DNA from 2 places in the Fictibacillus marinisediminis genome. Region 1 is predicted to be linked to the other one. Evidence: a T-box and tRNA genes for the amino acid it is inferred to sense, from the RefSeq annotation. Region 1 holds a T-box; the other holds one or more tRNA genes.

The links. The T-box of region 1 lies ahead of tyrS (tyrosine--tRNA ligase). A T-box ahead of a tRNA ligase gene usually reads a tRNA of that ligase, here a tRNA-Tyr.
Region 2: it has a tRNA-Tyr gene. The T-box ahead of tyrS (tyrosine--tRNA ligase) is inferred to sense a tRNA for this amino acid. The anticodon was not compared.

The regions. Positions count from the first base shown of each region.
Region 1 is NZ_JAIWJX010000002.1:3,457,334-3,460,714, reverse strand. Features, by position in the region: gene hisF (imidazole glycerol phosphate synthase subunit HisF) at 1-191, shown strand, start outside; gene hisI (phosphoribosyl-AMP cyclohydrolase) at 188-970, shown strand; T-box leader at 1,233-1,461, shown strand; gene tyrS (tyrosine--tRNA ligase) at 1,505-2,749, shown strand; gene LCY76_RS18445 (tetratricopeptide repeat protein) at 3,029-3,381, shown strand, end outside.
Region 2 is NZ_JAIWJX010000002.1:719,313-722,693, reverse strand. Features, by position in the region: gene LCY76_RS04035 (YhgE/Pip domain-containing protein) at 1-845, opposite strand, end outside; tRNA gene LCY76_RS04030 (tRNA-Leu) at 1,060-1,144, opposite strand; tRNA gene LCY76_RS04025 (tRNA-Leu) at 1,185-1,273, opposite strand; tRNA gene LCY76_RS04020 (tRNA-Cys) at 1,291-1,365, opposite strand; tRNA gene LCY76_RS04015 (tRNA-Gly) at 1,385-1,459, opposite strand; tRNA gene LCY76_RS04010 (tRNA-Gln) at 1,465-1,539, opposite strand; tRNA gene LCY76_RS04005 (tRNA-His) at 1,545-1,620, opposite strand; tRNA gene LCY76_RS04000 (tRNA-Trp) at 1,625-1,698, opposite strand; tRNA gene LCY76_RS03995 (tRNA-Tyr) at 1,728-1,811, opposite strand; tRNA gene LCY76_RS03990 (tRNA-Thr) at 1,887-1,962, opposite strand; tRNA gene LCY76_RS03985 (tRNA-Phe) at 1,971-2,046, opposite strand; tRNA gene LCY76_RS03980 (tRNA-Asp) at 2,051-2,126, opposite strand; tRNA gene LCY76_RS03975 (tRNA-Met) at 2,131-2,207, opposite strand; tRNA gene LCY76_RS03970 (tRNA-Val) at 2,231-2,306, opposite strand; tRNA gene LCY76_RS03965 (tRNA-Glu) at 2,330-2,404, opposite strand; tRNA gene LCY76_RS03960 (tRNA-Ser) at 2,421-2,512, opposite strand; tRNA gene LCY76_RS03955 (tRNA-Asn) at 2,519-2,593, opposite strand; rRNA gene rrf (5S ribosomal RNA) at 2,603-2,718, opposite strand; rRNA gene LCY76_RS03945 (23S ribosomal RNA) at 2,908-3,381, opposite strand, start outside.

The DNA.
Region 1 (3,381 bases):
AAGCAGTAAGTGAAGCAGTTACGGTTCCGGTCATCGCATCCGGCGGAGCGGGGAATGCACAGCACTTCCATGAAGCTTTTACAGAAGGAAAAGCAGATGCAGGTCTTGCTGCCAGCATCTTTCATTATAAGGAAACGTCGGTTAGAGAAGTAAAGAAAGAGCTAAAAGAAAAAGGAGTGGTGATCCGATGAATGTGTCTTCCGTAAAGTTTGATGAAAAAGGGCTGGTGCCGGCCATCGTTCAGGACGCCCGAACGAAAACGGTGCTTACCCTTGCCTATATGAATGAAGAATCACTGAAAAAAACACTCGAGATTGGTGAAACGGTATTCTACAGCCGTTCCCGCCAGGAGCTCTGGCACAAGGGTGAAACGTCCGGCAACACGCAAAAAGTTGTGGACATCCGCATGGACTGCGACCAGGATGCGCTCGTCGTGTTTGTCGATCCGAAGGGCCCTGCGTGCCATACCGGGGCTGAGAGTTGTTTTTCTGGGGAAGCATCACTGCGAGGTTCGGTTGATCAAGAGCTTCTACGAGGTTCGGTTACAGGCACCATAAGTTCGGTGCCAGTCACCGACGTGCCAGCCACCGACGTGTCAGTCACCGATGGATCAGCCACTGAAGGGAAAACATCGTACGGGGATGTTGTTCCGGGCAAAGCAGGAGGAAGTAAATCTCCTGAAATACTTAATGTGCTGCAGGGGCTGATTGCCGAGCGAGAGCGGCAGATGCCTGAGGGAGCATACACTACCTATCTTTTTGATAAAGGTGTGGACAAGATATTGAAAAAGGTCGGAGAAGAAGCTTCAGAGGTGATCATTGCCGCAAAGAATCGCGACAAAGAAGAACTGAAATGGGAAGCAGCCGACTTGATTTATCACCTTCTTGTCCTTTTGCAGGAACAAAAGCTTCCGTTTGCTGAAGTTTTGGGCGTATTAGAAGAGCGACATACTTCCAAGGATCGAAAATAAAAAGCAATTGTGGGGCCGCCGGGATGTTCGGCGGCCTTTTTGTGCGATGAAATGATGAATTGAGCGTAAATCAGGGATAATTGAGCCAACTGGAGAATAATTGGAGTCTAACTCAAATTAATTGAGCCAAACAAGCACTTAATTGATCCAATCTAACTAATCAGACTTCTTCACCACCACAACAAACGCCTCCAAACCAAATCCCTGGAATAAACTTGAATTCCCCCACTGAATACACTAAACTAGTGAGAAACCAATTGAGAAAAAAGTAATGAGAGGAATCAGTAGTAGTTATCTCCCTGTTTCAGAGAACCGGTGGGTGGTGTGAACCGGTACACAGATAAGTATGAATTACCTCCTCGAACTTTCTTTGTGAACCGGTTGTTCATTTCAGATCAGTAGCAGAGAACGGCCTGAACCGTTAATTCGCTTGAGTGGAAGCTTTAAGCTTCAACAAGGGTGGTACCGCGTGCAAAAACCACGTCCCTTTTTTAGGGATGTGGTTTTTTATATTTTTAAGGAGGAATGATTAGGATGAAAGATTTTATTCAACGATTGTCAGCTGACCAAACGAGCGAGCTGGAGCGTCAATATGCGCTGTATGCCAATGGTGTACAGGAGATCATTCCTGCTGAAGAGTTTAAACAGAAGATTGCAAAGTCCTTGCTTGAGAATAAGCCTCTAAAAGTAAAACTTGGTTTGGATCCCTCTGCTCCGGACGTTCATATCGGACACACGGTCGTTCTGCAGAAGCTGAAGCAGTTTCAGCAAAACGGGCACATTATCCAGCTCATCATTGGAGATTTTACGGGCAAGATCGGGGATCCTACTGGAAAATCCGCTGTACGGAAGCAGCTGACAGATGAAGAAGTGAAACACAATGCGCAAACCTATTTTGAGCAGTTCGGCAAAGTGCTGGATATGGAAAAGGTGGAGCTTCATTATAATGCCGACTGGCTTTCCAAATTGAACTTTGAGGATGTCATCCAGTTGGCAGGCAAAATAACCGTTGCTCGTTTGCTGGAACGAAATGATTTTACAGAGCGGATCTCTACGGGCAAGGCGATCTCTCTTCATGAATTCTTTTACCCGCTTATGCAAGGCTACGATTCTGTTGTTCTGGAAAGTGATCTTGAACTCGGGGGAACTGATCAGCATTTTAACGTGCTGATGGGGAGGCACCTGCAGGAACACTATAAAAAAGAGAAACAGGCCGTGATGCTGCTGCCTTTACTTGAAGGTCTTGACGGTGTTGAAAAGATGTCAAAATCAAAAGGCAACTACATCGGAATCAATGAAGAGCCGAATGAGATGTTCGGAAAGACGATGTCCATTCCTGATAAACTGATGCCGAAGTACATTGATTTGGCCACAGACTACACGGTGGAAGAAAAGAACAAGCTGAAAGAGGATCTAAAAGAAGGAATCCTCCACCCTCGTGACGCGAAAATCCAGCTAGGCAAGACTTTTGTCCGGATGTTTCACGGAAAGGAAGCAGCAGAAAAAGCAGAACATCATTTTCTGCGTGTTTTCCAAAAAGGAGCATTGCCTGAGGACATCCCGAAAGTGAAGTGGAATGGCGATCAAAATGTTGCTGTCGTTGAACTTCTTGTTGAACTGCAGTTGTTAAGTTCCAAGAGTGAAGCCCGTAAAATGATTCAGAACGGCGGGGTGAAGCTTAATGGAGAAAAGGTGTCAGACGTAAAACTTGAGATTGAGATAAAAGATGATACAATCGTTCAAGTAGGAAAAAGAAAGTTTGTTAAATTAACTGTATAAATTGAGGCCACCGTTTTCCACTTCAGGAAACGGTGGTTTTCTGTCTTAAGAAGCTTCAGGACAAAAACAGCAATATTTTTTCAATTTGCTTGCTGTTTTTTAAAGATCCATAGATTAAAATGAAATCTTAATAAAACCTTTGTCGAAAGTTTCATTGACAAAGTTTAAAAAGGGTATGTAAGACGCTTTTGGTGTATGGTATACTTTTTTGGGTTGAAAACGAACGGCTAGAAATAAAGGCTATGTAATATGCTTTTTACATAGAAATTGGAGGAAAGAATGAAAAAGGAAAATCACGCGGAAAGTGACATGCGCATACTTCCTTTCATGCAGGATGGAGAATATTATTTCCACCGGGGTATTAAAGCTTACCAGAAGAAGGATTTAGATAAAGCAAGAAAATTATTTGAACGAGCTGTGTATCTGCAGCCCGAAGAACCTGCATTTTATTGCCAGCTCGCATCCACATTGGCCGAGCTGGGTGAATATGATAAATCTAACCTGTATTTAGTGCAGGTGCTTGAAACAATGGGACAGGATATTAGTGAGTGTTACTTTTTTATGGCGAACAACTATGCGCATTTGGGAATGTTTTCAGAAGCCGAAACCTATGCCTCGCTTTATATGAAAAA
Region 2 (3,381 bases), 2.7 Mb from region 1:
GCACTTGACCCGTCTGCAAGCTTTTTAATATCTCCTTGCTTGCTGGTCAAGGACTGAAGCATTTGTCCAAGGCCATTGTTGACCTGCGCGGAGCCATTGGCTAATTTGGTAATATCATTCTGCTTTTCAGACAGGGATTGATACATCTGCCCTGTTCCTTTTTTAAGCTCTTTCGCTCCTGCAGCAAGTCTGGATATATCGCCTGATTTATTTGTAAGCGATTCCAAAAGTGTGCCGGTGCCTTTCTGTAAATCAGATGTGCCTCCATTTAGCTTTGAAGAACCGTCTGCAGCCGTCTGAATTCCGTCAGTCACATCTTTCAGGCTGACAAACATATTGTTCACGTATTTCTCCGTAATGCGGTCTGCCAGCTTTTCCCGGATCTGTGCTGTCGCGCTCTTTGTAACCTGTGCAGCCATAAAGTTTAAACCTTCATTCTGCACATACTTCAGTTCCGGTTTTTGAGGATCGGTTGAGAGAACGGTCGTTACCTTCTTAGAGAAATCTTTGGGGATTTCAATGACCATGTAATACTTCAAACTCTTCAATCCGCTTTTCGCCTCATCGGAATCAACAAATTTCCAGCCGAGGTCTTTTCCTTTTTCCAGATCAGCGACTAAATCCTTCCCTGCATTAATCGTCTCTCCATCTGTATCAGCTCCCTGATCGTTGTTAACGACCGCTACCGGCAGGTTTGACAAGTTGTCATATGGCCCCCACCTAGGAGACAAGAGTATCCCGCCGTACACAACAGGTACGAGCAAGGTGATAATGACTGAAATCAGCAGCCCTTTTTTCGCTGCCAAGCCAGCCATCTCCGCCTTGAACAAACTAAAGACCTTCATCCGCTATTCCCCCATGCTTTAGATTAAAATAAAATACAGGCGAAGGGCTTATGACCAATCACCTATACTAGCACTAAGTATTCTAATAAATGACAAAAAAATCCTTTCTTTTTATGTCTGAAAATTAAAAATATTTTTTATGAACAAAAAAAGAGATCTGAAGTTAATTCAGATCTCTTAGCAGCCCTTAAACAAAGGGAATATTCATTATGTATGGTACCGGTGGTCGGGGTCGAACCGACACTCCCAAGGGAACACGATTTTGAGTCGTGCGCGTCTGCCAATTCCGCCACACCGGCATGCAATTAATCATTAGGCAGTTAAGTTATAAAAATATTATGGTGCCGAGGGCCGGACTCGAACCGGCACGATAGTCACCTACCGCAGGATTTTAAGTCCTGTGTGTCTGCCAATTCCACCACCCCGGCGTTGGGGAATTATGTAGTGGAGGCGGCAACCGGATTCGAACCGGTGGATAAGGGTTTTGCAGACCCTGGCCTTACCACTTGGCTATGCCGCCAGAAACAAACAAAATAATATGGAGCGGAAGACGGGATTCGAACCCGCGACCCCAACCTTGGCAAGGTTGTATTCTACCACTGAACTACTTCCGCATTGATGGCTGGGCTAGCAGGATTCGAACCTACGAGTGACGGAGTCAAAGTCCGTTGCCTTACCACTTGGCTATAGCCCATCATATGGGGCGACTGATGGGAATTGAACCCACGAATGCCGGAATCACAATCCGGTGCGTTAACCACTTCGCCACAATCGCCACATGGCAGGGGCAGTAGGAATCGAACCCACACCAAAGGTTTTGGAGACCTTCGTTCTACCTTTAAACTATGCCCCTAAATTGTTAATGTGCAACAAAAATTTAGATGGTGGAGGGGGACGGATTCGAACCGCCGAACCCAAAGGAGCGGATTTACAGTCCGCCGCGTTTAGCCACTTCGCTACCCCTCCATGAGAGACAAAACCTATTTTAATACAAATCCATCTATTCTTCAAGAAGTAATTTCTTACAGTTCTTGAAAAAAGTGGTGCCGGCTAGAGGACTTGAACCCCCAACCTACTGATTACAAGTCAGTTGCTCTACCAATTGAGCTAAACCGGCAAAAAAAATGGTGGCTCGAGACGGAATCGAACCGCCGACACGAGGATTTTCAGTCCTCTGCTCTACCGACTGAGCTATCGAGCCAAAATGGCGGACCCGACCGGGGTCGAACCGGCGATCTCCTGCGTGACAGGCAGGCATGTTAACCACTACACCACGAGTCCATTTTGGTTGCGGGGACAGGATTTGAACCTGCGACCTTTGGGTTATGAGCCCAACGAGCTACCAGACTGCTCCACCCCGCGATAGTATTGATTATAAGTATAAATGGTGGAGGATGACGGGTTCGAACCGCCGACCCCCTGCTTGTAAGGCAGGTGCTCTCCCAGCTGAGCTAATCCTCCGAAGAAGTAATATGTATAAAAAATGGTGACCCGTACGGGATTCGAACCCGTGTTACCGCCGTGAAAGGGCGGTGTCTTAACCGCTTGACCAACGGGCCATATATTGAAAAGTTATGGCGGAGAGCAAGGGATTTGAACCCTTGATACGGCGGTAACCGTATACACGATTTCCAATCGTGCTCCTTCGGCCACTCGGACAGCTCTCCAAAATATGGCTCCACAGGTAGGACTCGAACCTACGACCGATCGGTTAACAGCCGATAGCTCTACCACTGAGCTACTGTGGAATAATATTAGCCTGGCAACGTCCTACTCTTACAGGGGGAAGCCCCCAACTACCATCGGCGCTGAAGAGCTTAACTTCCGTGTTCGGTATGGGAACGGGTGTGACCTCTTCGCTATCGCCACCAGACATATTTTGAGGTATATTCCCTCAAAACTAGATAACTTCTTCATCCAAACTTTCACTGATGCTAACGTCCAGCTCCATGAACCATATCCTCGAGGTCGTTTCAATCCCTCCTGCGAACACCAAAAACGTGTTCTCGTAAGGATTTCCAACGCTTGTCGGATATAAACGGTTCATACCGCTTTTGTTAATAAGGATAAGCCCTCGACCGATTAGTATCTGTCAGCTCCACGTGTCACCACGCTTCCACACCAGACCTATCAACCTCATCATCTCTAAGGGGTCTTACTCACTTAACGTGATGGGAAATCTCATCTTGAGGGGGGCTTCATGCTTAGATGCTTTCAGCACTTATCCCGTCCACACGTAGCTACCCAGCTATGCCCCTGGCGGAACAACTGGTACACCAGCGGTGTGTCCATCCCGGTCCTCTCGTACTAAGGACAGCTCCTCTCAAATTTCCTGCGCCCGCGACGGATAGGGACCGAACTGTCTCACGACGTTCTGAACCCAGCTCGCGTACCGCTTTAATGGGCGAACAGCCCAACCCTTGGGACCTACTTCAGCCCCAGGATGCGATGAGCCGACATCGAGGTGCCAAACCTCCCCGTCGATGTGGACTCTTGGGGGAGATAAGCCTGTTATCCCCAGGGTAGCTTTTATCCG